Regions from separate parts of the Paenibacillus sp. N119s genome, predicted to be linked through region 1. Evidence: riboswitches for the same ligand, from Rfam matches in the RefSeq annotation. Region 1 holds a riboswitch; the other holds the start of a gene.
The links. A riboswitch is a leader RNA that binds a small molecule or an ion and turns the genes downstream of it on or off. The one in region 1 is predicted to bind cobalamin.
Positions count from the first base shown of each region.

Region 2: linked by a shared signal. The riboswitch ahead of AC5V8P_RS07105 (ABC transporter substrate-binding protein) and the one ahead of metE (5-methyltetrahydropteroyltriglutamate--homocysteine S-methyltransferase) in region 1 are both predicted to bind cobalamin.

Region 1 is NZ_JCAJRU010000046.1:5,729-21,100, reverse strand. Features, by position in the region: gene AC5V8P_RS08105 (carbohydrate-binding protein) at 1-76, opposite strand, end outside; partial or broken gene AC5V8P_RS08100 (hypothetical protein) at 79-360, opposite strand; gene AC5V8P_RS08095 (AbrB/MazE/SpoVT family DNA-binding domain-containing protein) at 592-1,062, shown strand; gene AC5V8P_RS08090 (anaerobic ribonucleoside triphosphate reductase) at 1,355-3,304, shown strand; gene nrdG (anaerobic ribonucleoside-triphosphate reductase activating protein) at 3,301-3,798, shown strand; cobalamin riboswitch at 3,993-4,188, shown strand; gene metE (5-methyltetrahydropteroyltriglutamate--homocysteine S-methyltransferase) at 4,348-6,666, shown strand; gene AC5V8P_RS08075 (DUF6985 domain-containing protein) at 6,758-7,291, opposite strand; gene AC5V8P_RS08070 (PadR family transcriptional regulator) at 7,670-7,999, shown strand; gene AC5V8P_RS08065 (DUF1700 domain-containing protein) at 7,992-8,546, shown strand; gene AC5V8P_RS08060 (DUF4097 family beta strand repeat-containing protein) at 8,551-9,390, shown strand; gene AC5V8P_RS08055 (3-ketoacyl-ACP reductase) at 9,508-10,227, shown strand; gene AC5V8P_RS08050 (AbrB/MazE/SpoVT family DNA-binding domain-containing protein) at 10,414-10,851, shown strand; gene AC5V8P_RS08045 (hypothetical protein) at 10,918-11,376, opposite strand; gene AC5V8P_RS08040 (nitric oxide synthase oxygenase) at 11,685-12,848, opposite strand; gene AC5V8P_RS08035 (Dps family protein) at 12,998-13,474, opposite strand; gene AC5V8P_RS08030 (adenine deaminase C-terminal domain-containing protein) at 13,784-15,372, opposite strand, start outside.
Region 2 is NZ_JCAJRU010000038.1:8,885-24,256, forward strand. Features, by position in the region: gene AC5V8P_RS07060 (sulfate/molybdate ABC transporter ATP-binding protein) at 1-106, shown strand, start outside; gene AC5V8P_RS07065 (MBL fold metallo-hydrolase) at 258-1,028, shown strand; gene AC5V8P_RS07070 (aminotransferase-like domain-containing protein) at 1,033-2,541, opposite strand; gene AC5V8P_RS07075 (DMT family transporter) at 2,674-3,585, shown strand; gene AC5V8P_RS07080 (Cof-type HAD-IIB family hydrolase) at 3,743-4,543, opposite strand; gene lplA (lipoate--protein ligase) at 4,706-5,707, opposite strand; gene cobD (threonine-phosphate decarboxylase CobD) at 5,867-6,970, shown strand; gene cbiB (adenosylcobinamide-phosphate synthase CbiB) at 6,960-7,931, shown strand; gene AC5V8P_RS07100 (histidine phosphatase family protein) at 7,946-8,677, shown strand; cobalamin riboswitch at 8,802-8,993, shown strand; gene AC5V8P_RS07105 (ABC transporter substrate-binding protein) at 9,203-10,210, shown strand; gene AC5V8P_RS07110 (FecCD family ABC transporter permease) at 10,207-11,253, shown strand; gene AC5V8P_RS07115 (ABC transporter ATP-binding protein) at 11,250-12,086, shown strand; gene cobT (nicotinate-nucleotide--dimethylbenzimidazole phosphoribosyltransferase) at 12,129-13,199, shown strand; gene cobU (bifunctional adenosylcobinamide kinase/adenosylcobinamide-phosphate guanylyltransferase) at 13,196-13,762, shown strand; gene cobS (adenosylcobinamide-GDP ribazoletransferase) at 13,759-14,628, shown strand; gene AC5V8P_RS07135 (cobyric acid synthase) at 14,667-15,372, shown strand, end outside.

The sequences.
Region 1 (15,372 bases):
AATGCAGCTCGATTGCTGCATCACGGCTGTTGCCTGACGCGCAGCACCGAAGCTCAGCCACACTCACTGTATTCATGTAACAGAGCCGATTTGACGCATTAACTCCGTATCCCACGTACACGCCAACCCTACAGGCTGAGGAGAGGAAGTTGCCTCCCCCAACCAGGCGATCCCGTGTGCCGCTTCCGTACCGTGCTTGTAGGCTGCAACCCCCAAACGTTCAATAGCCGGCTGGTACTGTAGCATGGATTCAATCTTTTCCTCTAAGGTTAGTCGCGACACGAGATCCCGTACACGCTCGTCCAGGTGAATTTTCGGATTTTGAAATAAATATTCGATACCCGTTGTTTCATGACTCAAATCCGCCATCTCCTTAACTTAATTATGATACTAATAAGTCCTTTTATGAAAGCGTTTTAATATATTATAGCGAAAAAGGAGTACACCGGCGACAATACCGAAATCATCCTAAATTGGATGAAAGGTAAAACGCAGCATAAAGAAAAAAATTGCATTTTCCCTTTCATATGTAAAGCTAAAAATAATATTTTTTGGTATAATCAGGATATCTCATTGAAGGAGGAAGCGCTGATGAAAAATACGGGAATGACACGGCCTCTAGACCAGTTGGGGCGAATCGTACTGCCTAAGGAAATGCGCACCACAATGGACATCAATATCGGGGATTCGCTTGAATTCTTCGTAGATGAAGAAGGATTTGTATTAAGGAAATACACAGGTGTTTCCTGCAAATTTTGCGGCGCAGTGGATCATTTAACTTATTTTCGGGACAGCTTTATTTGCGCTGATTGCATCCAGTTATTAAAGAGCGATGAATATGTCCATGCCACAGGCAATGATGCCCTCCAGGCTCAAGAGCATACAAAACCGCCCCAAACGAGCACAACCTGGCAACCTAAGCAATCCAGAGTGCAGCAAGGTGAAATGGTAAAAAAGCTCCGCAAGCTGATTCAGGAACATCCGGATCTGCCACAAAAAGCGTATGCAGAAATGCTCGATATTTCCCAAGGCCGGGTATCCCAACTGAAAAAGCTGCTCTGAACCTTCTAAAAATTGATATTCCAATATTATATACTATGTACTTGCAAGCCTACTTATTTCGTCGCAATGGCGGTGGCCAGGTATAGAGTAAGGCGCATATCTGTGGATGTGTCCCTTATTCTATACCTGGCCTTTTTATGCCTTCCGCTTCTATCAATGTGACAATAGTCACATACTCTCAATGTTTACGTATATACAATATATAGATCGAAACAATTGGTTATCACTAGATATTATCAATATGTTGTTTTTGTGAAAAATATATATTTTTTACTATATGGAGGGTTTTACGATGAAGGTGCTGGAAGAACATCAATTATACGACATCGGCGAGCGGGTCATTGGGGCACAAGATCTGGACATGCTGCGGGAGAATGCGAATTTAAATGGAGAATCGTTCAGCGGCAAAATGAGCAAGCTCGGCTCGGAATATGCCAAATGGTATGCGCGTCTGCGTGTGCTTCCATCTGAATTGAGGGATGCCATCGACCAAGGGTATGTATATGTTCACGATTTGGACCAATATGCGCTCGGAACTACAAATTGTATCTTCATCCCTTTTGGTCGTTTACTGCAAGACGGTTTTAATACAGGCAATGGCTCCGTGCGCACACCGCAAACGATTATGTCTGCGATGGCCCTGGTCGCCATCATATTCCAGTCTCAGCAAAATAGCCAATTCGGTGGTGTCTCTGCCAATAAAATAGATTGGGACCTTGCCCCATACGTTGCCCGTTCCTTCCGCAAGCACCTACGCCAAGGACTCCGACTGTTCGAGGAAGAAATAGACTCCAGTTGGTCTGATGACGAACTGCATTTAGCCAATACCCATCTGCAAGAAGTCTGTCCTCGTTCGTATTCATTCGCCTGTGAGGAAACGGAAACAGAAACCCGGCAGGCTGCTGAGTCGCTCATTCATAACCTGAACACTATGAGCAGTCGGGCAGGGGGGCAAATTCCGTTCACTTCACTGAATTACGGGATGTGTACGTCTGCTGAAGGCCGGCTTGTTTCGCAATCTCTGCTGGAAGCCACAATTCGCGGACTCGGAAGCGGGGAAACTCCTATTTTTCCACAGCATATTTTCCAATGTAAAGAGGGAGTCAACCAGGCAGAGGGCGATGTCAACTACGATCTGTTCTTAAAGGCGGTCGAGTGCTCCAGCAAGCGGATGTATCCCAATTTTGTGAATGTGGATGCTACCTTCAACCTGCCTTATTACCGCGCAGATGACCCGGATACCATCATTGCCACGATGGGCTGCCGTACCCGCACCATTTCTGACCGTTTCGGAAGAAACCGTCAGAGCGGCAAAGGCAATCTCTCATTTAATACCATTAATCTGGTGCGGCTTGGGATTGAATATGGCATTTGTACAGGCAAACGTCTGACACCTGACCGGGATCGCTTTGATGCGAAATTAGAAGAGGTTATGCGGATTGCAGTAGACGGTCTAATCCATCGCTATCATATCCAGACCAGCCAGCCAGCCAAAGCTTCGGACTTTATGATGCGCGAAGGGGTATGGGAAGGCGGAGAAAAACTGGAACCTGATGAGAAGGTAGGAAGTCTCCTAAAGCACGGTACACTTTCGATTGGTTTTATTGGGCTGGCTGAGTGCATGAAAGCATTATATGGAAAACATCACGGGGAAGATGATGCTGTATACCGTGAAGCACAGCGAATCATCACTTCCATGCGCATGTATTGTGATCGAATGAGTGAACACTATAATCTAAATATTACATTGTTCGCGACACCTGCCGAAGGTCTGTCGGGCAAGTTCACATTGCTCGATCAACGTGACTTCGGAATTATCCCTGAGGTCAATGACCGGGAATATTACACGAATTCCTTCCACATTCCGGTGTATTACAAGCTCCCTGCTGCTCGTAAAATCAGCTTGGAGGCTCCGTTTCATAATCTATGTAATGCTGGTGCAATTTCATACATCGAGCTGGACGGTAATGCGCGGAATAACCCGGATGCGTTTCTTAAAATTGTTCAGTATGCGCTGCATCAGAACATCGGCTACTTCTCCATCAACCATCCGGTGGATCGTTGTACGGAATGCGGCTATGAAGGAATTATCGGGACAAGCTGTCCTCAATGCGGCACAGATGAGGAACACACGCACTTTCAGCGTTTGCGTCGGGTAACCGGATATCTGACAGGAGATTATACGGTTCGTTTCAATGCTGCCAAGCAAGCCGAAGTTCGCGATCGGGTGAAGCATAAGTGAATTTGTGCGGCTATATTCCGGAATCTCTAAATGAAGGATACGGCCTGCGCACCGTTGTATTCATTAGCGGTTGCCGCCATGCCTGTCCTGGTTGCTTTAACCCAGCTTCATGGAGCTTTCGCGCAGGGGAGCCATTCACGCCCGAACGTCAACAGGAGGTCATCCGTGATATCATGGATAACCCGTTGTTGGATGGACTGACTCTCTGCGGGGGAGACCCTTTTTTCTCAGCAGCAGAATGTTCGCAATTTGTGCGTGACTTCCGCACAGCTTGTCCGGACCGAACTGTATGGGCCTACACGGGCTTTGTTTACGAGGAGCTGCTCCTGGATCAGGAACGACAGGAGCTAGCTCTTTTGTGTGATGTGATTGTGGACGGTCGTTTTGTTGAACAGCAAAAAGACCTGACCCTCCCCTTTCGGGGCAGTCGTAATCAGCGTCTGGTAGATGTGAAAGCCAGTGTACAAGCAGGTTACACCGTTTCATTAGCTTAGAGGCGAAGTGCTACTTAACAAGATGCCCTATAATGCAAAAAAGACAAGCTTCCGCGATGAGTTGGGCTTGTCTTTTTTTGATATATCTAACTGATTCCACACTCATTTCGCTTACGGTTTCTATTGCACATCCCGTGAGTTTCACTTATGATGGTGAACAAGTATACGAGTGCATAATTATTCGTCATACCTAATCGCATAGCTTGGAAATAGGTGTCTGTTCTAATCCAGCTCAGACTTAAAAGGGAAGCCGGTGCAAATCCGGGACGGTCCCGCCACTGTAAACGGGGAATGTTCAGCTGCTTAACACCCACTGGTCCACAGACCGGGAAGGGATGCTGAACGTCATGATCCGTAAGTCAGGAGACCTGCCTATTTTAACAACATCGCAGTACCTACGGAAGATAGGGAGGTGTTAAGAGCAGTCGCCGTATTTTTGAATTTTAATCACGGAGGCATTCTTTCCCCTACTTATTTTTAGCTTTGGGGACGGAATGCCTTTTTTGGTACGTAAAAATAAACTGGCTACGCCTTAGGAGGAAACAATACATGTCTATTAATGAACAGCCTTCATTGTCCGGTTTAAGCAGTAGTAATCTGGGTTATCCGCGTATCGGCGGAAATCGGGAATGGAAGAAAGCACTGGAACGCTTCTGGCAGGGCAGTATTGACGAAAGCGAACTGCATCGTGAGATGAAGAGATTGCGTCTGGAGCATCTGAGCAAACAGCGCGACAAAGGCATTGACCGCATTCCTGTCGGCGATTTCTCCTATTACGATCACATGCTGGATACATCCGTGATGTTCGGTCTCGTACCCGAACGGTTCAATTATCGTCCCGCAGGTCCGGTTCCTCTGTCCGTGTATTTCGGGATCGCACGTGGGCAAAAAGGGGCTACCGCCAGTGAAATGACTAAGTGGATGAATACGAATTACCACTATATCGTTCCCGAATTGGCAAACGTGGCTCCGGTGCTGACTGAAAATAAACCCTTACTGGCTTATCGTGAAGCAAAGCAAGAGTTAGGCATTGACGGTAAACCAGTTCTTATCGGTCCCTATTCATTTGTTGTTTTATCTAAAGGTTATAATCGTAAGGATCTAGGCGCTATTATACGAACCTTCCTGCCTTTATACGCCCAAGTTCTGTCAGAACTAGCCGCTGAAGGCGTCCAATGGGTTCAAATCGATGAACCTGTCCTGACCACCTCATTCCCGGTAGAGGATCTGGAGATAATTCAGGAGGTCTATGAAGCTTTGACCCAAGCTGCACCCTCCTTGAATATCATGCTGCAAACCTACTTTGGTAGCCTGGATCATTATGAGCGCCTGACTAAACTTCCGGTACAGGGACTGGGTCTTGATTTTGTATACGATGATGGTGAAAATCTTCAGCATATATCGCGGCATGGCTTCCCCAAAGACAAAACGCTAGGCGCTGGTGTCATTGACGGGCGCAATATATGGCGCAGCGACCTGAATGCCGTGGCTGCGCTGTTGAGCCAGTTAGCAGAACAGATCCCCGCCACACAGCTTATCGTGCTTCCATCGTGCAGTCTGCTGCATGTGCCAGTCAGTCTGGATGCAGAGCACAAGCTGGACCGAGAGCTGGTGCATGCACTAGCCTTTGCTGATGAAAAGCTGGAGGAAATCGCGATCTTGACGGCTGCACTTGGCAAGCACGATCCCTCTGCACTTGCCATGCTTGAGCAAAGTGCAGAGGCGGTAGCCCGCTTCAACAGCTCAGCGGCAAGGGTACAGACAGCTGCCGATCTGGCCGACCTGCTGGCAAAAGAGCCTCTGTCACGCAGCGTTCCTTTCGCCGAGCGTCGTGTAATTCAGCAAAACAAGCTGAAGCTGCCCCCACTGCCTACGACAACCATCGGCAGCTTCCCGCAAACGGCCGAGATCCGCAAGGCCCGTCTGCACTATCGCAAAGGTGAATGGTCTGGCGAGCAATATCGGACGTTTATCCAACAGCAGATTAAGGAATGGATTGATATTCAAGAGGACATTGGCATTGATGTGCTTGTACATGGGGAATTTGAGCGGACTGACATGGTAGAGTTTTTTGGCGAAAAGCTCAAAGGCTTTGCTTTTACACAGAACGGATGGGTGCAATCCTACGGCTCCCGCTGTGTCAAACCGCCAATTATTTACGGAGATGTGTCGTTCGATCAACCTATGACCGTGGAGGAGACGGCATTTGCCCAATCGTTAACCTCCAAGCCAGTTAAAGGAATGCTTACAGGTCCTGTGACCATTTTGAACTGGTCCTTCGAACGCAATGATATTCCACGCAGGCAAGTTGCTTTGCAGTTGGCACTGGCATTACGGGCCGAAGTAGAGGCACTCGAACAAGCGGGCATCCGCATGATTCAAGTAGATGAACCCGCAATTCGCGAAGGGCTTCCGTTAAAAAAAGAGCAACAGCAAGCCTATCTGGATTGGGCGGTTCAAGCCTTCCTTGTGACCACGGCCACCGCTCAGCCTGCGACCCAAATCCATACGCACATGTGCTATTCCGAATTCCAGGAGATGATCCAGTCCATTTCAGACATGGATGCCGACGTAATTTCTATTGAAACCTCTCGTAGCCACGGTGAACTGATTGCTAGCTTTGAGGATCAGATTTACGACAAGGGCATCGGTCTGGGTGTATACGATATTCACAGTCCGCGCATCCCTGATGTATCAGAAATGCTAGGCATGATCCAGCGCGCCTTGCGTGTGCTGCCGTCGGATTTGTTCTGGGTTAATCCAGACTGTGGTCTGAAAACCCGCACCAAAGAAGAATCTGTTGCCGCATTGCGGCAAATGGTACAGGCCGCTCAAGCAGCCCGAGCCACGCTGTCTGTACCCAACTAATATTCTTTTCGTATCCATTCGCGCCATCCTGTTCTGTTAACCATATCCTCTTCCCTCTTCCGGTCTTACTATTCAAGACCAGAAGAGGGACTTATTCCAAGTCATATAATGTATATGCACCTTGAATACGATTGACTTTCATCTGTTTCAGGTGTACGCCTAAGCCATGTTCTCGATCCCAGGAACAGCTAAAATTCAAATATAGCTCATCCTGTTCCGATGAGTCGGAAATCAGCATAGATACGGCCTGTATTCGATCCAGCAATTGCTCTGGTCGCTCCACATAAGGCGCAAATTCATTAGGGTCCTCTCCCCATGAGATGTATGCCTTCCGATACTTTTCCACGATGCCTACATAATAATGGTGTATGGACTCCAACACTTGAGGATGAATGACTGACGAGCATGCCATATACTTCTCCCATGTCTTTTTCTGAAGCTCCGTAGGTTCTTCTATAGCTTGTGCCTGTTCTTCAGAGTCAGCTCCCACGATAAATTCGACTTCTATCTCCGATGGCTGCCCGCAAAAATCAAGTTGCACTACACCACGCAGAACAATCTCCTCAGATACATCCCAAGTCTCATCATCCAGTTCCAGTTCTCTGTACCAGTGTTTCCAGCCCATCCTTTATCCACCTCTTTGTCATAGGTAATCTTTAACTCTATTGAATCCTTTACAATTTATCATTTTAATGAATAAAATTAAAGCAACATCCGGTTATTGGGCCCTGTCGAAATCGAGGAATTTCCAGATAAGACTACTTTATTCTACAAGATTCGCTATCCATGTAAGCCTTCAAGAAAGAAAATCAGCCCATTTGGACTCGAAGTTTTATTATTAAAAATTTAGTACCTTGCATTAATCAGTACATGATGTTAAATTATACCTGTCTATTGTTCTATAATTAGTACCCGTGACAAATTAAGCACAAACACACGTTTCTTCCCCTTATTCCGATCGACACCTATGAATTATGATTACATCAGGAAGGGAGCATCGCTCGTGAATGTGAACATCCAATTCAAAAAAGGGGTACTGGAACTATGCGTTCTAGTTCTAATTGGACGTAGAGACCGCTATGGCTACGAGTTGGCTCAAGCCGTCTCCCGTCATATTGAAGTAGCAGAAGGAGCCCTATATCCACTGCTCCGCCGCCTGGTATCCGAAGGATACTGCACAACGTATTTACAGGAATCGACCGAGGGTCCCCCCCGTAAATATTATCGGCTGACCGATACCGGTAGCCATTATACAAAAATGCTGACACGGGAATGGAATGATTTTGTCCATCATGTCGCAAGCCTACTGGAGGAAGGAAATTCCGATGAATAGAAAACAGTTTCTTACAGAGGTGGAGCAGCGTCTTTCTCCTCTCCCTGCAGAGGTACGCCGTGAACTACTTAGTGATTTGAGCCAGCATTTTGACTACGGCTTGGTCAATGGACAAAGCGAAACCGAGATTGCTTATCAGCTAGGTAATCCAGAGGATATTGCCCAAGAAGCATTGAAAGAAGTTACCAATGTAGACTGGAACGTTTCTCCTCCACTTCGCCAAGGTAGCTTCGCACGCAACCTTTTTACGTTCTTAGGGCTGCTGTTTCTTAATTTGTTGATCTCCATCCCAATGATGGCTACCCTATGGGCAGTATGGGCTTCATTGACCATAGTAGCGGTCACTTTCGTTGCAGCCTCTCTTCTGGCCGTCACGGATTATGCGCTTAACAGCACCTTTTACCCGACTAAATTCTTTTTCTCCATCACGTTAACGGGTATGGGGCTATTGCTGTTGCCTGGAGTACGTTATCTCCTGCTCCTTATGGTAAAAGGCACAGTTCAATACTGGAAATGGAATCAGATTACCCTGAGGGGAGCTTACTAACAACATGAATAAAAAGTGGTTTATTGCAGCAGGTCTGTGCATTGTCATCGGTGCAGCCGGCATGGTGGCCTACGGTGCCCCATGGAGTCAACAAGTCATGAAGATTAACAAAGAATGGACGTTTACACGTGGTCAGCTTCAAAACCTGAAAGTGGACAGTTCTGATGATGTCTCTATTTTGTTTACTCCTGGCTCTGGTGACCAAGGTAAAATACGCATTAGTGGAGAAGTTCAGACAAAAGTCGCCGACCAAATTCATAATGCCCAAATTGAGAACGGTAAGCTTACCATTCAATCGGAGCCGGCCCCTTCCTTGTCATTCTTTTCGATCACTCCTGATTTGGATCAGACGATAACTGTAGAGATGCCTTCTGGGGAAACCCTAGCTGATCTTCAGATAGATGCACATTCAGGAAATGTAAAGCTTCAAGATGCCTCTGTGAAGAATACTTCTATCGCTGCTACTTCAGGTACTGCCGAAATCACAAACCTCCGAAGTTCCCATCTGCTCGCCAATCTAACATCTGGCAACTTTATAGCCCATCAGCTTACAGCAGATATGGAGCTAAAGCTTACTTCAGGAGATGTCACTCTCCGCGACTATAGCGGTAACGGCCATCTTTCCCTAACCTCAGGCCATTCTAATATTACACAAAGCACCGCATCCAACCTGGAAGTGAATTCTGATTCCGGTGACGTAAATATTAAGCAGGCTCCCGATTTTAAAGGTGTCTATAATGTTCACTCTGACTCTGGAAGCATAAATACGCCCGAATCTGTCCCCGGTGCCGTGAGCGTAATCAAGGTCGAAACCACTTCAGGCGATATTCATATTTCCAAATAGAGGGCGGTTACACGATGCCTCATCGGGTCAAAGTTTGGTTCGAGGAGTTCAACCTAGTATAATGAAACCATGTGCTCAGATGCACAACTACATTATATTTAATAAGGAGGAGACTGGATGGAACTTAAGAATAAGACAGCCATTATTACAGGAGCCAGCAAAGGAATTGGTAAGGCAATTGCCGAAACCTTGGCCAAGGAAGGCGTTAATCTGGGGTTAATCTCTCGCACATTGAGCGACCTGCAAAAGCTGCAGGATTCACTGGGGAGTACATACGGCGTAAAAGTGGTGAGTGCTGTTGCAGATATATCGGATCGAGCACAGGCCGCTGCCGCTGTAGCTTCACTGGAGCACGAGCTGGGTGTCGTTGATATTTTGATCAACAATGCAGGCATCGCTACCTTCGGCACAGTCGCAGATATGGACCCTGAAGAGTGGGAACGTATTATTCGCGTAAACCTGATGGGAACCTATTATGTTACACACGCTGCTCTTCCAAGCATGCTAGCTCAACAGAGCGGAAACATTATTAACATTTCCTCCACAGCAGGGGAACGAGGGTTTGCAACAGGCTCGGCCTATTGCGCATCCAAGTTTGCTTTGATGGGCTTCACGGAAGCACTGATGCAGGAAGTTCGCAAATCCAACATTCGTGTCACCGCGCTGACGCCAAGCACGGTCAATACAGAGTTGGCGGCAAACGCGGGATTGCCTATTGGTGACGAGGACCGCATGCTTCAGCCGCAGGATTTGGCCGACCTGACCTTAGCTGCATTGAAGTTGCCCCCACGAGTTCAATTAAAAGTAGCCGGTATTTGGACAACCAACCCACAGTAATTCGACATGACATCTTAGATCCATTGGCTGTATCAGGCTCCGGCAGACGTAATTGTTCGTCATGCCGGAGCTTTGTTTTAGCATAGCTATACCAAAACAAACTGTAATATAAGCGCTTTGTACTTCCAGCATACATAACATACATTTCTTGCAACCATAAGCGCATTCCAAGAAAGGGGAAAAATGATGAAGAACACAGGAATGACACGACCATTAGACCATTTGGGACGCATTGTGCTACCCAAAGAACTGCGCACATCTATGAATATTAATATTGGAGATGCCCTTGATTTTTTTATTACACCAGAGGGACTGATGATTCGCAAGTATACGGGGGTTTCTTGTTACTTTTGTGGTGCCGTTGATCATTTAAGCTATTTCAGAGATCATCTGATCTGCAAAAGTTGTATTGAAAACCTGAAGAGCGACAATCCTTCCAGCCATTTGAGTGAAGAACATCCTGCCCAGCCGAAGAAAAGAAGGAGCTACAGAAACCAGAATGAGCTCCTGAATAAACTAAAGCAGCTCATGGAGGAGCACCCTAATGTATCCCAAAAAGACTTAGCTGAAATGCTGGAATTGTCTCAAGGGCGCGTGTCACAGCTTAAAAAGCTACTTCTTTAAATTATTCCGTCCATCTCGTTAGTTCTAATAATAGAAAAGAGCCTGACGGCTCTGGAATCATTCATATTATGCAATGTCAGACTGCTCCATAACCGGGACTCGATAGGCAAGCAGTGACTCGTCTATTACGGCAGAAATAAACGGCGCTTCTATTTCAGGCACCAGTCGAAGCGCATAGTTCCATGCGTTTTCCTCAATTTGCAGCGCTAGCCGTTGCCGGGTCCCGATGCTGTTCTCTTGCTCCATCGCATCGGAGAGACCCTCTAATTCAGTATCGGCGGCGTGCCCGATCTCATGCGCAAGCACAACCGTAAAATACTCCTCAACACGATCCGCGCTGCCGAACATCTGTAAGCATTGTGTTTCAATAACATCCGTATACATGGTAATGGTGTGAGCATGCATGGCATATTTGCCCCCAATCAGCCGTCCACCAGGAAAACGTTTCTCCAGCTTGACTGTTACGCCTACAGCAGCTCGTTCCAAAAGCTCAGCGACAATGCGCTCTGCCTGATTTCTCTCCAACTTAGCTTCGCTCCTCAAACCAAGATATATAAAGTTATATTTACGATAAAACTTATGAAATTATGAGTGTGCTCATACAATACACAGTACGATATTATACCTTTTTACAAAGGAGAATACCATGCCAGAAGATTATTATATAGGTTGGGGAACGCTTGCCCTGATTAATGCCGGCTCTGGCACAGACCAAAAATCGGAGCGGGATTAACTGGTTTGCGCTCTCACTACTGATAGGACCAATCGCGACGCTATTGATCGTTGTATGGGATAAACCGGAGTCCTGATCCAGCAATCAGTCCCCCGTTAGATTATGAAGAATGAAAAGGGCATCCTTGCGGCTTTTGTGCCAGCGCTGTTTCTATTGATGTATTAGCCTGTCTTGTCATATATGGCTTTTCCTGAACTCCGAAATTCGGCTTCACAAGCCGATTATCGTAAGAACTATGAAAAATATGCGTGGTTGCTGGGGATAATGGTGGGATCAGCCACGTCCAATTACCTGTCAGCGCACGACCAGCCTCGGATTCCCGTTCCTCAAATAATTTGAATTGTGCTGCTGCGGTATGATGGTCAACAATGCTAACCCCCGCCTTTTTAAAAGAATGCAGCACAGCAATGTTTAGCTCCACCAGCGCCCGATCACGCCATAGCGTTGTTTCACTCGTCGTATCCAGCCCCATCAGTTTTGCCACTTGTGGCAGCATATTATATCTGAAGGGATCCGCAAAATTACGGGCCCCGATTTCCGTTTCCATATACCATCCGTTAAATGGAGCTGCTGTATAGACGATACCGCCAATCTCCAGCGTCATATCCGAAATCATAGGCACAGCATACCAACGTAATCCCAGAGAGGTTATACTTGAGAGTTCCGGATGCTCAATAGGCACCTCCATCACCAAATGCTCAGGAATATCAAAGAGCTCAGGAGGCTGCCCCCCCACTTCGACAACCAGTGGCAATATATCGAAAGCAGTCATCGCTCCTTGCCACCCCATTCCCCTACAAGCATTGGTAAAATCGACTGAGATTGGATCTCCGATGATCCCTTGATCCGTTTCATAGCCAGCGTAGCGAATAAGCTGATGGTTCCAAATACGAATATTCGGCTGTCCCGGCTGGGAGGCGCGAAATACAGTAAGCGTAGGCTTAATTTTACCGCCGTTCGTTCCTATACGGATATGCTCCAATAGCTCGTGAACGATTTGCGTCGCGTCTGATGCTCCACGTGCATCCCTAACTAAGAGCTTGTCCCAAAATAAGCGACCGATACAACGATTACTATTCCGCCAAGCCATAAGTGCCCCGTGCTTCAACTCTTCGTAAGTGTGCTCGTACGTTCCAGTAGTCTCTATGTCATGACGAATATCAAGGAGCCGGGCCTCCGCATCATCGCGACCTCGGCCCAGCTCCTCATAACATGCATATATAAACTGCTCTGCTTCTTGCGAAAGCTGTTGTTTCCCTTCCATAACTACACCCCATCCCGGTAGCTCGCTTGCCCATGAGCCTGTGGTCTTCCATGCTTCTCCGTCATTATACTCCAGTAGCAGGCTGGAACCAACGGGATGTATATCTTGTTCACCTGATCTCCATATTCGTGGAAATCGCCCCCAGAAACTTATCCCAAATATGCGGTAAGCATCCAGATATGTTTATCGACCTCTTCTCTCAAGCCATTCAGAAGATCCTCTGTCGCTTTATCCTGTGCCGCTTCTGCTGCTTCCATACCATTCGCCAGTTCAACAGTAATTGTTTTAAAATCAGCTATAACGGACTTCACCATATCATCAGCTGTCTGCTCGCCTGCGGACTCCTGAATAGCTGACAGTTGCAAATGCTCTTTCAAGGTTGCAGCAGGGCGACCACCGATCGCCAACAAACGCTCAGCAATAGTATCCAGATTAGCTGTTGCTTCATTATAAAGCTCCTCGAATTTGGCATGCAGTGTGAAGAAATTAGGTCCTTTCACATACCAGTGAAAATAATGCAGCTTCGTGTACAGTACAGACCAGGTAGCCACGTGACGGTTCAAAGCCTTGTGCAGTTCTTGAATAGCCTCTTGTGTAGGTGCGTTCGTATGATTTAATGTACTCATGTGTAAAATCCCCTCTCGTTATTATTCATAATATAGTTGGAGTGATGCTTGGATACTCGCTAGCCGTAGTGTCTGATTTTCTTCCAAATCCCATGCGTGAACCTAAAAAATATTTAGCAATTAATTTAGACTTAATCTAAATCTTGTTTTAATTATAACACTATCTATCTGTTTTGCAAGGCTTTATTATGGTTAAATTATGAAGATTGCATGAATTGATTGTCAGGGAATGCTCCATACCAATCGGAGCTGAACTCAATAGTCTAACCAAGACAAAAAAGAGCCACCCACAGCGGGATGGCTCTACTATTATTCTTGTATTTCCGAAGGGTTCACAATCAAGGGTACAACCTTGCCTGCGTTTACATCAATCAAACCGTGATCGGTAATTTTTAAAGCCGGACTAACTGGCAAAGAATGAGTACTCAGCGACATGATTGGATTGTAATGACGATATCCCAGCGACAGCAAGGCTGAACGCAGCTCCTTCACATGGGCAGCCACCATTTCCAGCGGTCCCTCTGTCAAAATTCCACCCACCGTTAACGGTAAATGGGACAGCACCTTGCCATTTTCAACTACGCAAAAGCCCCCTTGGCTCGATAAAACCGTATTCGCGGCCAATATCATATCTTGCTTGTTATGCCCCACGACCAACAGGTTATGATTATCGTGCGAATAGGTGGTAGCCACCGCCCCGCGTTTAATCGTATCTCCCCCGATCAAACCGTAAGCACGGTTGCCGTTCTTGCCATACCGCTCAAACGTAGCGATGAGTCCATGTTCACCCTGTTCCCACACCAGTTCACCCTGCTCTACTTGAGCAGGTGCAATTCGTTCGCTTGTAAAAGTTGATCCATCCTTGACCATCATAATTCGGCATGAATGTGTGCCATCAGCTACATCCAGCTTCACAGTAAAATCCTGCTCTGTAAGCGGATTAAGCTTTACACTTTGATAAAAGTGTTCGGGGAAACGGCATTTTACCTGTGCCTGGTGGTATTCCTCAAATTTATCAAATACCTTATGACCATCCTTATAGACCTGCTCTACCTCAAACTGCTCCAGATCCGATAACAGTACAAAGTCAGCTATTTTCCCTGGCGCGATTGTCCCGCGGTCATGCATGCGCATCCGTGCGGCAGGAGTAAATGTAGCTGCATAAATCGCATCCTCAGGCTTCATACCCATTCCGATCGCTTTACTTACAATATGGTTCAGATGTCCTCGCTCTACGAAGGAATCCGGCATTACATCATCCGTTACGAAGCAAAAATGTTGTGCCACGTTCTCCTGAATGAGATAGTCCATTACCTCAGGAGTCATGGATTTTTCCTGGATTTCAATAAACATCCCGGCTGCCATCCTTGCCTTCATACCTTCAATACTCTGGTGGGTATGGTCTGAGCCTATTCCTGCATAGATCAACTGATGCAGATCCAGATCAAGCAACTGCGGCGTATGGCCTTCAATGATCAGTTCCGGGTAGTGCTCACGAACATGTCGCAAGATGCGGTTCGTCTTGCTTTCCGGATCACGAATGACATCCACATAGTTCATAATTTCACCCAGGCAGATCATCTCACCTGTTTGCAACAAAGCATCAATCTCAGGGATATCAATCTCGCCCCCTGAGGTTTCCAAAGGCGTTGCCGGAACAGAGCTAGGAATCCCGTAAAACATATCAGCCACGCAGTCCTTGCTGGCCTCCATCATTTCCTGAATGCCTTCCAATCCGAACACATTCGCCATTTCATGCGGTTCCGGTACAATGGTCGTGACCCCATTGCGAATGAGCCCATAGGAAAAGGTTGCTGGGGTCACCATTGTGCTTTCGATATGCAAATGGATGTCGATCAGGCCGGGAATCATATATTTCCCGTGCCCTTCGACAATTT
Region 2 (15,372 bases), on a different contig from region 1:
TCAGCAGGTGCGAGTGTTGGTGCATCGGGCCTATCTATATAATGAGGAGTCCAGCTGGATGGTGGAGAACCGTCTGAAGGAAGACCCGATGCCTATCATCATTTAAAAATAAAACGATCACGACTGAGGGGGTGTCTAGCCTGATTTTCCGGCTTTAGACATGCTCTTTTTGTCGTTGATTGCTGGACTGATTTACGCAGACTTGGTATGTTCGTTATAATAGTAGTAAAAACAACCAGATAGATAGGAGTTAAATCATGAATCGGCTTATTTTTCTTGGCACGGGGGATGCAATGGGGGTTCCACGTGTATATTGTGATTGTCCTGTGTGCATGGAGGCTCGCACGACAGGAGCGAATGTAAGGTTGAGGTCGTCTGTGCTGATTGAAAGCGAGACAGAGGATTTTATGATTGATTGTGGCCCCGATTGGCGCAGACAGCTGGAATTGCGCGGCCTGCGTTTTATCCCTACGATCCTTGTGACGCATGCACACTTTGACCATATTGGAGGATTGCCAGAATGGGCGGATGCCTGTCGCTGGACCGGGAACCGAGGGCGCTTGTTCGCTCCACAGGAAGTGATCGATACGATCTTACGTCAATTTTCCTGGCTCTCTGGAAACTTGGACCTTATTCCAGTAGATCAGGGAGTCCAACTTGGCGGATGGAACATCCGGGGCTGGCGTGTGAATCACGGGAAGAACGGATATGCTTACGCTTATCGTCTGGAAAAAGACGGCTTCTCATGGGCCTACTGTTCGGATTCAATCGGACTGAATGAGGCGGAGATTTTGCCTCTACATAACCTGAATTTACTCGTGCTGGGAACAAGTTTTTACCATGAAGAGGCCGAGTATGCCACCCGCTCGGTATATGACATGCTGGAAGCTCAGGAGCTTGTAGGAAGACTGAAGCCCGGAAGCACGGTATTTACACATATGTCCCATGATGTGGATATCACACACAACTACGGGCTGCTGGAAGGGATCAGTTTGGCACACACAGGCATGAGTTTGCCGTTAGAATAACGATTCACATCGTTCGACTGATGCGTAGAAGTGTGGAGATCCCTTCTTTGATTTGCAGCTCATTAGCGTAGGAATAGGACAACCGTATATGCGTTTTACCCTCTGCGCCGATGGGATCAAATACATTGCCCGGCACAAAGGAAACAGACTTTTGTATACTTTTGGCCAGCAGCTCATTGGGTTTGATCGTAGAGGGTAGCTGGAGCCACAGGTTGAGTCCTCCCGTCGGACTAGTCCATGTCCAGCCTGAATCACGGAGACTGGTCTCCATCATTTCCTTGCGAATCTGGAGCGCGATGCATAGCTTTTTTAGATGCTGCTGCATACGTGGGGATTGAAAGTATTGTAAAAACAGCTTTTGATTCAGCAACGGTGATCCATTGTCCACTAGCGCTTTGACGCTTAGCAGGCTGTTCATAAGCTGACGCCGACAGGTTACGGCTGCGATTCGCAGACCAGGTGCTACATATTTGCTGTAGCTGCGAATATAGACGACGCTTCCTGAGATATCATAGGCGAAAATGGGGGAAGGCGGCTTTTGCCCAAAGCTGATATCATAGGTGCTGTCATCCTCGACAATAAGACAGCCGTAGCGCTCGGCCAGTTCGGGCAGTCGTTTGCGCTGCTCATCAGGGATCGTAAAGCCAGTCGGATTGTGAAATGTCGGATTCATATAAAAGAGACGAGGTTTTTCCGTTTTCAGGCACCATTCAATGTGATCCATATCATAACCTTCCGGTCGTATATCCGTTACAGTCAGGCGGGCGCCTTGTCTGCGGAATATTTCCATGGCGGGGCCATAGGCTGGACGTTCGATTAATACACGATCTCCTGTACGGATCAGAGAACGGGAAACCAGGTCAATGGCTTGCTGTGCGCCGGAGGTAATCAGTACTTCGTCGGTTGATACTGCGAAATGCTTATCTGTGCTAAAATGCTGCGCCATGGCATCACGAAGCTCAGCGTCTCCTTGTACAGCAGAATAAGTAGCCGCGATTTTCGGATGCTTTTCAAACACCTGCACCATTAGTTCTCTCCAATATCGGTTGGGTAGGAGAGAGGGATCAATCAGGGCCTTGGAAAATTGGAAATCCGCGTTTACGGCATGAACCTGGGTGAGTCCATCCATCCCCCTCCAGACAGAAACAGACGGATCGTCTGCCATATAAGTGGATTCTGAATGGAAGATCCGTCTTGTGGATGAACGCTCCGAATAGGTAGTAAATGGCCCCAATTCTGCTGCATGGGAAGCATGAGCGTAATATCCCGATTTATCCTTTACATAGATACGTCCTTGTTGCTTTAACTCCTGATATGCCCGGAATACAGTTAACCGGTGTACACCCAGTTCCTGAGCCAGACTTCGCACAGACGGCAATTTAGCGTCTGCTGACCAGTCCCCGCGCTCCATCCGCACATTTATGTAATGGACGACCTGCTCATACAGCTTTAAGCCCGGATCTGTCGAGATCTGTTCCGTTGAAAACAATAATTCGCTGTTATCCTTGCCCATGCGGTCCACGCTCCTTTGTGTGTATTGTACTATACAGCACTTCAAAAACGTGTACAACTGTTCTGTGGTTGCCCATCTGTTCTGTCTGTCTCCTTGTATGCTTGTGAGTAATAGAAAGGAGAGGGAAGTGTCATGGTTGGTATCGCCTTTACAGTTATGTGTCTTATTTTTGGCACCACATTTTTGGCTATCAAAGTGGGGGTGGAAGCTGGACTTCCACCATTCCTATCGGCAGGCACACGTTTTATGGTAGCTGGGGCAATTTTGTTTATAGCGATGAGACTTTCGGGAAAGGTTCGGTGGTCGTTATTATGGCGTAAGGAAATACTGCTGATTGGAACGGGAACGACCTTCGGAACATTCTCAACACTGTATTGGGCAGAGCAATATGTCAGCTCGGGAATTGGTGCTATTTTGTCAGCCACGGGACCGATGATGATTGTGCTGATGCAGTCTGCAATACTGCGGCAAAAAACGACGAGAATTACGCTCATGGGCTGCATGATCAGCTTTCTTGGGGTCGTACTGGTGGTGTTGCCCGGCTTGGCCGTTCAAATCAGCGGTCTGTGGCTGGCGGGTTGCATGGCCATTTTGCTGGGTGAACTGTGTTATTCGGGTGGAGCTCTGTATTCCAAACGAGTCATGGATGCGTTTCGTGATACGAACCCGATTGCCTTGAATGCGGCACAAATGTTTCATGGTGGTTGGATGCTGCTAGTGCTGTCGGTTTTCACAGAGCCTTGGAATTCTGGGGAGTGGAATCTGCTGCCTGCTATAGGATCTCTATTTTATTTGATTTTGTTTGGCTCTATGATTGCGCAGACACTCTTTTACTGGCTTATGGCGCGTACGAATCCCTTGTTTCCGACTACATGGCTCTATATTTCACCACCGATTGCTGTAGGCCTGGGTGCTTTTTTATATGGAGAGCACGTAAGCTGGTGGATGCTGGCAGGGGTGCTGCTCATCGTGATCGGATTGATGTGTATGAACAATGGAATCATTCGTCTGGTGAACAGACGTAAAGTACGTTCTGTTGCCTGATATTTTGAAAGTTGTTAGATTATTATGAGACATGACAGAATGAGATATGACAGAAGAAGCCTCCAAACTGCCGTATGTAACTAAACAAGCGGCGTTTGGAGGCTTTGTTGATGTAATTTGTTCATTTAGGTATATCCGTTAACAGTCACTTTTTTGCTTATTCAACATTGAGTATAAATTTGTCGATGGCATGCTTGACACCGTCTTCGTTATTGCTGCGAGTAATGTAATCAGCCAGCTTTTTCAAATCAGGAATCGCATTCTCCATCGCAATGCCAAGACCAGCACATTCCAGCATTTCATGGTCATTCCAAGAGTCGCCAATGGCAATGGTCTCCGACAGATCACAGCCAAAATGGTTTGCAAGGAAGGTAAGCGCGTGGCCCTTGGTGCCTTCATGATGCATGATTTCCAGGAAATGAGGCTTTGATTTTGTGATATGCACCTCGCTGCCAAGCAGCTCACGCAGTTCGGGAATTAATTCATCCAGCACTTCCGGCTCGTCAATAATCAGCAATTTAGGAGCAGGTTGCTCTATAACTTTACTGAACACAGGCTCGACAAAATATTCCGTGTTATTCAGCTCGGTGTAATCTTTAATTTTCTGATTATCTTCACGTGTGTACAATTTGTCATCTATATATGTTTGCAGATGCAGATTGCGTTCCACACAGAATTCATAGAGACGACGTGCAGCTACGAGTGGAACATAACGCTCATACAGTACTTTTTCGTCCAGCAAGTTTTTAACTAGAGCTCCCTGGTACGTAATGATCGGTACGTTTAACCCCGTCTGGCGTGCAATTTTGTGCGCGGAAGCATAAGCACGTCCAGTCGCGAGAGTAACCACCACACCTTTAGCTACAGCAGCTTCCAAAGCCTGTTGTGTCGCTGGAGTAACTTCTTTCTGGTCATTAATGAGAGTATCATCAATATCAATGGCAATTAATTTATACATATCGGTATTCTCTCCTTTATCTCTATCATGGGGCAATATTAAAATTGTATCTTATAATATTCAAAATGACAATATTGCATTAAAAAAGGGACGGCGCCCATAAGAGCCCATCCCCTTATAACCACTGAAGTATTGGTTTGAAACCATGGAAAAAAGTAACGGTTAGTCTTCCAAAAATACAAGTCCAACAAAGTCGTCTAGCTCAATATTACCGAAGTAATGCTTCAAATCGAGAGAGGATAGAGCTTGACGGACCTCGCCTTCCTCATAGCGCTTGCCGCGCAGGATATTTTCAATATCAGCGACATCACCTACGCCGAAGAAATCCCCGTAGATTTTAATATCACGGATGTAGCCTTCCTTCAGATCCATACGGATATCTATAATACCGACCGGGAATTTACGTGTGTGCTTGATATTACTCTCCGGAGATAGACCGTAGTTCCAATCCCACGACTGATAGCGTTCTTTGGAAATTTTATGGATTTTAGCCCAATCCTCATCGGTGAGCTTATATTGAGGCACCTGATCCAATTCTGAGCCAAAGATAGACCGCAGCAGTTCCTCGCGAAATTGTTCTATGGTCATTTCACGGTCCATCAGCTCGCTGATATTAGCCACGCGACTGCGGACGGATTTTGTGCTTTTGGATTTGAATTTTTCGGGATTGGCGTGCAGCGATGCAGCCACATTGTCCAGATTCAGGTTGAACATCAATGTACCATGGCTGAACATGCGTCCACGTGTGGCAAATTGGGCGTTTCCTGAAATTTTACGTTCTCCGACCTGCAGATCGTTGCGTCCTGTCATTTCGGCTTCTACTCCCATTTGGTGCAGGGCGTCAATCACAGGTTGCGTAAATTTGAGGAAGTTATGAAAGGACTCCCCGTTATCCTTGGTAATGAAGCTGAAATTTAAATTACCGAGATCATGATATACAGCCCCACCGCCGGATAGGCGACGAACGACTTGAATATTGTTGTCTCTCACAAATTCAGCGTTGATTTCTTCAACGGTGTTTTGATGCTTGCCTATAATAATAGAAGGCTGATTAATGTAAAACAGCAGATAGCTGTCGTCCAGCGGTAAATGCTTGAGCGCATATTCCTCAATAGCAAGATTAATGGCTGGGTCGTGTATGCCCTGGTTGTCGATGAACAGCATGTCCATTCCTCCGTATATAAACTGTGTAATTTATGTGTGCCTCCTTCTATTGTAACCCAAGTGAGCTATGTACAAAAGCTCATTTGCATTGACGGGACGCAAAAAGCAGCCTCATAATGGAGCTAAATGATTGGAAACGGACGGAAAGGATGAGAGGCAATGATAGAGGTTTACGGACATGGCGGGGACAGGGAAACAGCTGCCGCGACATTTGGCGGAGCTGCGGCTGATTTTGTGGATTTTAGTGCGAATATTAATCCGCTCGGTCCGCCACCGGAGGTGCTTGAAGCGCTGCAAAGCTCATTTGACACGGTGATTCGCTATCCAGACCCTGGACACCGCCATTTTAAAAATATGCTCGCACGGCGGCTGCATGTTCCACCCGAGTCGCTGAGTATCGGTAACGGCGCGGCTGAAAGCATGGCGCTCCTGCTATTAGGATTGGCTCCCAAGCGTGTGGGTACTGTGGAGCCGTGTTTTTCCGAATATGCTGAGCTGGCTGGTAAATTCGGAGCCGAGGTCCACCGGGTATATGGGAAGGCCTCGCTTCAATGGAAGGCGGATGTGGAAGACATCCTTCAGCTCATGAAGCAGGTAGATGTATTGTTTCTTGGGCAGCCGAATAATCCGAACGGGGTGCAATATGGCGAGCAGGAGCTATACGAACTGGCAGAGTCGGCTGGCAGATCGGGTACCGTGCTGGTGGTGGATGAAGCATTTATTGATTTTATCCCACTGGAACGGCAAATCTCGCTACTGCCTGTGCTGGAGCGCTATCCTCATGTGATTTTGATCCGATCGATGACCAAATTTTATGCCATTCCTGGCTTACGATTGGGCTATGCGATTGCTCATCCGGACTATATCCGGCGAATGACGGCCAAACAGGTGACCTGGAGTGTTAATGGATTGGCGTTGCTGGCTGGCGAGGCCTGTCTGAGAAGCGGACAAGCTTATGAACGCCGCACACAGGAACTAATTGCTACGGAGCGCAGTCGCTTATTGGCTGCCTTGGCGGAATGGGGCTGTGGTGTCGTTCCTGGCGAAGCCAATTACGTGCTGGCAAGAGCACCGGGAACGTGGAGTGCATCGGCTATTCAGCGGGCGCTTGGACAACGTGGAATTCTTATACGTAGTTGTGCCATGTATCCAGGGCTGTCGGCGAGTCATTTTCGAGTTGCGGTTAAGGACGCCGAAGCCAATAATAGGCTGCTGACTGCACTGGGTGAAGTGCTGGAGGAGGATCAGCTGCGTGATCGTTAGCTTGGTAATCATGGCAGCCTATCTGCTGGACAGGCTAATCGGTGATCCGAGATGGTTGCCGCATCCAGTCATCGGGATGGGGCATGCCATTTCAGCATTGGAAAAAGCGATTCGCCGTAAGGTCCGCAGTGACCGGGGACTGAAACGCGCGGGCATACTGCTCCCACTTATAGTGGCAGGAGGCTGCTTTGTGCTTGCTTGGGGGCTGTTGTGTGTGCTTGCCTGGATTCACCCGTGGCTGTCTGTCGTCGTAGAAATTGTTCTGATCGCTACAACAATTGCTTCCAAAGGGCTAAAGGATGCAGGGATGGCCGTATACCGAGCGTTGCAGGCGAACGACCTGGCTGCGGCACGTCGGGAGCTAGGCATGATTGTCGGGAGGGATACGCAGCAGCTTAACGAGCCTGAAATTGTGCGTGGTACCGTTGAAACGGTCGCTGAAAATATCGTGGACGCCATTATTTCCCCGCTTTTTTATGCTCTGATCGGGGGAGCGCCTTTGGCACTGGCATATCGAGCTGTAAATACGCTTGATTCGATGGTCGGCTACAAAAATGAAAAGTATCTGTATTTAGGCTGGGCCTCAGCACGTCTGGATGATGTAGCTAATTACATGCCGGCTCGCCTGACAGCAGCTATGCTTGTAATAGCGGCCTGGTTGCATCGGCTGGATGCTGTACGAAGCTGGCGCACAGTCAAGCGGGATGCCCGTCTGCACCCAAGTCCAAACAGCGGCTTCCCCGAATCAGCGGTGGCAGGTGCGCTGGGGATTCGTCTTGGTGGCTATAATGTCTACCACGGCGTACGCTCCTTTCGTGCCTACATGGGCGAAGGGCTACGACCGCTGGAGTCACAGGATATCCGGCATACGATCCGGCTGATGTTCGCCGTATCCACTATGTTTGTAGGGGTGTGTTTGTTAGGAGCCGCAGGGTGTTTTGCCTTGGAATGGGTGCAATGAGGAGTGACATCATGTTGAGACAAGATATAGAAGGGAAAATAACGCAAGAATGTGTACCAAGTCCGAGCTTACAACAGATAAATGAGCCGAATGATGCTAAAGAAGATCCACAGTGGGACATGGAGCTCATGCTAGTTCGTCATGGCACAACCTTATGGAATAAGGAACGTCGATATCTGGGACACACCGACTTGGGTTTGCTGTCAGGAACTGAGCAGGAGCTACAGCCTTTACAGGAAAAATTGCATGGGCATTCCTTTGCTCGAATCTATTGCAGCGATTTGATGCGATGTCGCCAGACCTTGCAGATCATTTTGCCGGAATCAACATTATCTGTTATGCCTCCTATGATGGAACCACGTCTGCGAGAGCTTCACTTTGGCGAGTGGGATGGACAAACGTATGACATGCTCAAGGATGTGGCGCTATATCGTGCTTGGATTGATGAGCCGCAACGAATCACCCCACCTGGAGGAGAGTCATGGAACCATTTTGTGAATCGTCTGCGTGAATTCCTCGACTCTCTGTTTGCGAGGCACACTGCTTTGAAGGTTCAGCCCACAGAGTCGAATGCTGAGCCGCCCTCTGTTTTGATTGTCACGCATGGTGGTGTAATTCGCCAATTAGCCTGCATGCTGATACCTGGACATGATTTTTGGAGCCTGAATCCAAAACCAGGAGAAGCGTCTAGGATTCAGTTAAGATGGGCAGGACCGCACAAATGTATAGCAAGATTGCTTTCTTAATTAGAGAAGAGACGGTGAGTAAAGCGGCAGTTTGGGTTGTAAGCCGACTCTTTTTAACCTATAATCATCAAGTAAAAGAACGGCTTGACTACCACTACATCAAATATCCAGCAGACGAGTCGGCGCCGTGTGAGGAAACTATGGTTTCCTTCATTGCGTTGTTAAAAGGGAAGTCGGTGTGAATCCGACACGGTCCCGCCACTGTAAATGGAAACATGTTCACTAGCCCTGCTTTATGTGCCGCCAAGCATATAAAAGCCTATCAGGACATGCATCTTCCATAAGTCAGGATACCTGCCCGTCTGCCTGTCACCATAATCCTTCGAGGAAAGGATGACGTGTTCGCAGTGACTGTCCATGCGGAAAGAAGCTGCCCGCCTGCGTACAATCTGTGCTTACGTGACCCCTGCGTCCTGATATGAGGATGCGGGGGTTTTTGATAGGAAAAGAAGGCTGGAATGAGGGAAATATCGGATGAAGTTCAAGTAACGCTCTTAACGATTTTTATATGAAGGGGTGCAAAACATGGCAGGGAAAAAAATAAAGGTATGGTCAACAGGTCTATTGGCACTGATATTGGCAGTTGTGCTGAGTGCATGTGGCACGAATGGAAAAAATGTTGAGAATAAAGAGGGCCAAGCTTCCTCACAGCAGTCGGGACAGACCGTAACTGCCCAAGAACCTCCGGGCAAAACGGTTTACCCGCTAACGGTTAAGGATGCAACAGGGCAGGAATTTACATTTAAAAAGGCTCCGAACAAGATCGTTTCCGTCTCCCCGGCAGAAACCGAGGCACTGTTTGCCATCGGGCTGGATCAGGAAATTGTCGGTGTTTCGGATTACTCTGATTATCCGGAAGCGGCTACGAAAAAGCCTAAAGTGGGCGGTATTATGAAGCCGAACGAGGAGGCGATCATTGCTGCGAATCCTGATGTCGTTTTTGCAGGGATTTCACTTAGTGAGCAGGCTACGACCAAACTGCGTGACATGGGAATTATGATTTTTAAAACGGAACCGAAAACCGTTGAAGATGTCATAGCTAACATCGAATTGTATGGAAAAATCACCGATCATCAGAAAGAAGCGAGAGCGGTGACCGACAAGATGAGAGCAGATGTAGCGGAAGTGAAAGAAGGAGTTAAAAACATCGGCAAAGGGCAGAAGCTGCGGGTATACGTCGAGTTTTCACCAGGCTGGACAGTGGGTAAAGGCGAATTTATGGACGAGCTGATTACGTTGGCGGGAGGAGAAAACGTAGGTGCCACGCAGAAGGGCTGGTATCAAATCAGTGAGGAAAATATTATAGCTGCCAACCCTGACGTGATTTTGTACAGCAAAAGTGTCAAGGATGACAAAACAGGTCAGTCCCTCGGCGATATCATTAAAGCTCGCAGTGGATGGGATCAAATATCAGCTGTCCGTAACAACCGTGTATTTGCCGTGGATGATAATTTGATCAGCCGCCCAGGTCCACGCGTAACGGAAGGACTCAAGGAAGTAGCCAAGGGCGTGTATCCTGAAATTTTCAAATGAACCGCAGACTGATCGGTTTTGGAGGGACAGGTCTTGTTTTGCTGCTACTGACGCTGCTGCTCTGTCTTGGCATCGGCTCGGTCAGTCTTCCGGTCAGCCAGATCACAGGTATTTTGATCAACCACCTACCATGGTTAGGTGATACGTTTACACCGGACTGGAATACATCCGCAGAGCAGATTATTTTGAAGGTTAGACTGCCACGTGTGTTACTTGGAATGTTGGTCGGAGCAGCGCTGGCGCTAGCGGGAGCCGGATTTCAGGGTGTTTTGCGTAATCCCCTGGCTGATCCGTATACACTGGGGGTATCCTCGGGAGCTTCGGTAGGAGCGGCAGTACTGATTTATTGGGGGCTTCAATTTTCATTCGTGGGGATATGGACGCTTCCGCTAGTCGCATTTATAACCGGCATGCTGACGCTGTGGATGGTGCTGACGTTGGCGCGTGAAGGTGGGAAAATTCCCACACCAAGCCTCATTTTATCAGGTGTGGTGATGCAATTCTTTTTAGGAGCTATTGTTTCTTTTTTGACAGCCATGTCGAAGGAAACAGTCAATGAAATATTGTACTGGACGATGGGAAGTCTCAGTCTGCGAGGCTGGTCATATACAGGAATTCTGTTACCTTACGTGATCATAGGACTGGTGTTTCTATGGAATAGGGCACGGGTGCTGAATATTCTGGCTTTGGGTGAACGTCAAGCGGCTCATATGGGGGTTCATGTAGATGCGACGAAGCTATCTGTCCTGATCATATCTACCTTGCTGACAGCTGCCGCTGTCTCAGTATGCGGAGTCATTGGCTTTGTCGGACTCGTTGTACCACATATCATTCGTCTAATGACAGGTCCTGATTACCGGATGATTGTTCCGTTGTCTGCACTAGGTGGAGCTATTTTTATGGCTTGGGCAGATACCGCAGCTCGCACGTTGTTAGCCCCGACGGAAATTCCTTTGGGCGTGATGACCGCCTTTGTGGGAGCACCGTTCTTCGCATATCTCCTGTACCGGAACAAGAAGCTGCGCAGGGGGGATCTGCTGTGACCGAACAAGGTGAATTACTGAAGGTGCGTGCTCGAGCATTAGAGGTAGCGGACCTGAGCCGTGCTTATGGGGAATCGCATGTGCTAAAGAATGTTAGCTGGAACGTAAACGAAGGAGCTTGGTGGGGGATCATTGGTCCGAACGGGAGTGGAAAATCGACCTTGCTGCATCTGCTTTCTGGTGTAGACCAGCCGACCTCTGGAAGTGTTCATATCTATGGTGAAAAAATCGATAGCTACAGCAGAAAAGAGCTTTCCCGACTTGTAGCCGTACTCCAGCAGGAGGGGATTCCTCCAGTAAGATACACGGTCAGGGAAGTTATAGAAATGGGTCGCTTCCCTCATCAGGACTGGCTGGGCAGGGAAAAAGGAGTTGACGTAGAGGCGATTACGGATCGAGTTCTAGCGCGATTGAGTCTAACTTCTCTAGCCGACAGGACATTGGATCGCTTGAGTGGGGGACAGCGACAGCGTGTAGCTTTGGCAAAGGTGATGGTGCAGGAGCCACAGATATTGCTGCTGGACGAACCTACGACCTATCTGGATTTGCGCTATCAGCTTGAATTTATGGAATTGCTTGCAGAATGGCGCCAAGAAACGGGTGTGACGATCGTTGCTGTCTTGCATGATCTGAATTTGGCGGCTCAATTTTGCGATAATTTGCTTGTACTTAAGGATGGAATGGTTGAAGGATTGGGAGCTTCATCGGATTTGCTAACAGAGGATCGGATTCGTCGTGTATATGGTGTAGATCCTGTGATGCTTCCGCATCCCGATAGCGGAGTGCCGCAGCTTTTGCTGCGTAGAGGCGTTGCGTCCACAGAAAACCAATAGGACATCGTAAACATACTAAAAAAAGAGCAGGGAGTGGAAAGTATGAACGACAAGCTGCGTCAGCTGATCGATAGCATTGCCCAGCCGGATGAGGTGGCGTCTTCAAAAGCTTCAGCGCATTTGGACCAATTAACAAAGCCACCTGGCAGTCTTGGAAAGCTGGAGAGTTTGGCCATCCAGTTAGCAGGAATTACTGGACTGGACAAACCTGAATTTGATCGTAAAACGGTAATGGTCATGGCTGCGGATCATGGAGTGTGTGAAGAGGGAGTCAGCGCCTTTCCAGCAGAGGTGACGCAGCAAATGCTGTATAACATGCTGTCAGGCGGCGCGGCAATTAATGTGCTGGCACGTCATGCGGGCGCCGATGTCCAGGTAGTAGATGTTGGCGTGAATGCAGATGTTGCTCACCCGGATTTGGTGAACCGTAAGGTACGCATGGGCACTTCAAATATAGCTAAAGGGCCAGCAATGCTGCGTACGGAAGCGGAACAGGCGGTTTTAGCCGGAGCTGAAGCCGTAGCAGAAGCAGTTAAAAGGGGCACACGGCTATTCGTTACTGGAGAGCTGGGCATCGGGAATACAACAGCCAGCGCTGCGGTAGTATGTGCGCTCACCGGGCTTGAGCCAGAAGTTATCGTAGGCCGGGGGACGGGGGTAGATTCAGCGGGGCTTACCCGTAAAATAGCCGTTGTCTGCCGCGCATTGGATGTAAATCAGCCGGATGCTAATGACGCTTTGGACGTGCTGACCAAGGTCGGCGGTCTGGAGATTGCCGCCCTGGCAGGCGTCATCCTCGGCGCAGCCGCACATCGCTGTCCAGTGGTGCTGGACGGCTTTATTTCCGGCGCGGCTGCCCTCGCTGCACGCGCGCTTGCGCCTGCGAGCGCGGCGTACATGCTTGCTTCGCACGCCTCGGATGAGCGCGGACACGCGGCGGTGCTCCGCCAGCTCAAGCTGGAGCCTATGCTTCATCTGGACATGCGGCTCGGAGAGGGCACGGGCGGTGCGCTTAGCTTGCACCTGATTGACGCGGCGTGCCGCATTATGCGCGAAATGGCGACCTTTGCCGATGCAGGTGTATCGGACGGTCAGGGAGCCGCGCAGCGATGAAGGCGCTCGTGACCGGCGGGGCACGCAGCGGAAAAAGCGGCTTTGCCGAGCGATTATGCATGGCGCGCGCCCCGCGCGCCTGCTACATTGCAACGGCGCAAGCCTATGATGTGGAGATGAAGGAGCGCATCGCCCTTCATCGACTCCAGCGCGATTCTGCCGGGTATGACTGGCAGACGCTGGAGGAAGCACAGGCGCTGCCGGAGCTGCTGCGGCGGCTTGGCAGCGCGCAAGCGTCGCAGCCTTCACCTGCGCCTATGGTACTGGTCGACTGCCTGACCCTGTGGCTGTCGAACGTGCTGCTGGCCGCAGGTGAGGACGGCGAAGCTGTGGCCAGAGCCGCCATGGATGAGCTGGCGGCAGCTGTGGAGCAGTATCCGGGATCGCTCGTCATCGTCACCAATGAGGTCGGTGACGGTATTGTACCGGAATATCCGCTTGGAAGGCTGTACCGGGATTTAAGCGGAGTTATGAATCAGCGGATTGCCCGTCTTTGTGATGAAGTTTTTCTAGTGACGGCAGGCATTCCCGTAGAACTTAAACAGTTGGAATATAAGCTATGAGCAGTGAACGTCAGGCTGTTGCTGCGGCTTTTCAATTTTTATCCCGTCTACCGGTGAAGGCGGAGCTGGATTTTTCCCCGGAGCTGCTAAAACGTAGTACAAGCTATTATCCGCTGGTTGGATTGGTTATTGGCATTATCGTCTGGGGGGGGGCGGCGCTTACGGCTATGGTGCTGCCACCGGTGCCGTGTGCAATTCTTACCCTTGCTGTCTGGGTGTGGTTGACAGGCGGACTGCATCTGGACGGGTGGATGGATGCGGCGGATGCCTTGTTCAGCTACAGGTCCCGTGAACGAATGCTGGAAATTATGAAGGATAGCCGTGTAGGAGCAATGGGTGTGATTGCTTGTGTGCTGCTGCTCATGCTCAAGGCTTCTTTGCTGTATACGGTGCTGGTTGAACGGAATGTATCCGGCCTGTTGATACTTCCGATGGTTTGGAGCCGTTGGTTCATGGTACATGCGATGATGCGCTGGCCTAAAGCCCGGAACGATGATGGACTGGCGGCGCGTTTTGCGGATATGAATGGTAGACGTGTCGGACTGGCCGTATTCTGGGCAGTATTAGTGACGCTAGGTGCTGCCGCAGGGCAATATATCTTTGCAGGTTTTGCTATAGCGACTGAGGAAGCAGGAGGACTATCGTTGTCAGGGGCATACTTACAGATGCTTCTTTCATATTCTGGCTCTCTTCCAATCTGGCTAGGTTTTGCGTTGCTTCCGCTCTTGGCTTACGGAGTTGGAACCTTTACAGCAAACCGTATTAACTGCCGCCTAGGGGGACTTACGGGGGATATATACGGAGCTTTGAACGAATTGCTGGAGACGGTTTTGTTGCTGTGTATTGTCATTTTGTACGGGTTGTGACCAAATTTGAATTGAATTCGTTAAAGGGGAAGAGGCAATTGTCAACTTTCAAACCGTCCTGCACAAACCCGGCCGCTATATTGATGCTTCAAGGAACAGCGTCGGATGTGGGCAAAAGCGTGGTGACGACCGCGCTGTGCCGGATCTTTAAGCAAGATGGCTATCGTCCCGCACCGTTTAAGTCACAAAATATGGCGTTAAACTCTTATGTTACCGAGGACGGCAAGGAAATTGGACGTGCTCAGGGTGTGCAGGCCGAGGCTTGTGGTATTGAGGCGACGACCGATATGAATCCGATTCTGATCAAGCCGGTCAAGGATATGCACTCACAAATTGTTGTACATGGTGTACCTTATGCCTATATGAGCGCCTCCGATTACCGAAAGGATTTTTTGCCACAAGCCAAGCATACCGTTATGGATGCGCTGAATCGGCTGCGCGATACCTATGATATTGTGCTTATGGAAGGGGCGGGCAGCCCCGCAGAGATTAATTTAAAGGACCGCGATATTGTAAATATGAACCTTGCAGGCTGGGCGGATGCTCCAGTATTGCTGGTTTCGGATATCGACCGGGGCGGTGTCTTTGCCTCTCTGGTAGGGACTATCGAATTGCTGGAACCCCATGAAGTACAGCGTATCCGTGGATTTATCATTAACAAATTCAGAGGCGATTTGTCCCTGCTTCAACCGGGATTAGACTGGCTGGAAGAACGGACAGGCATTCCTGTACTCGGTGTATTGC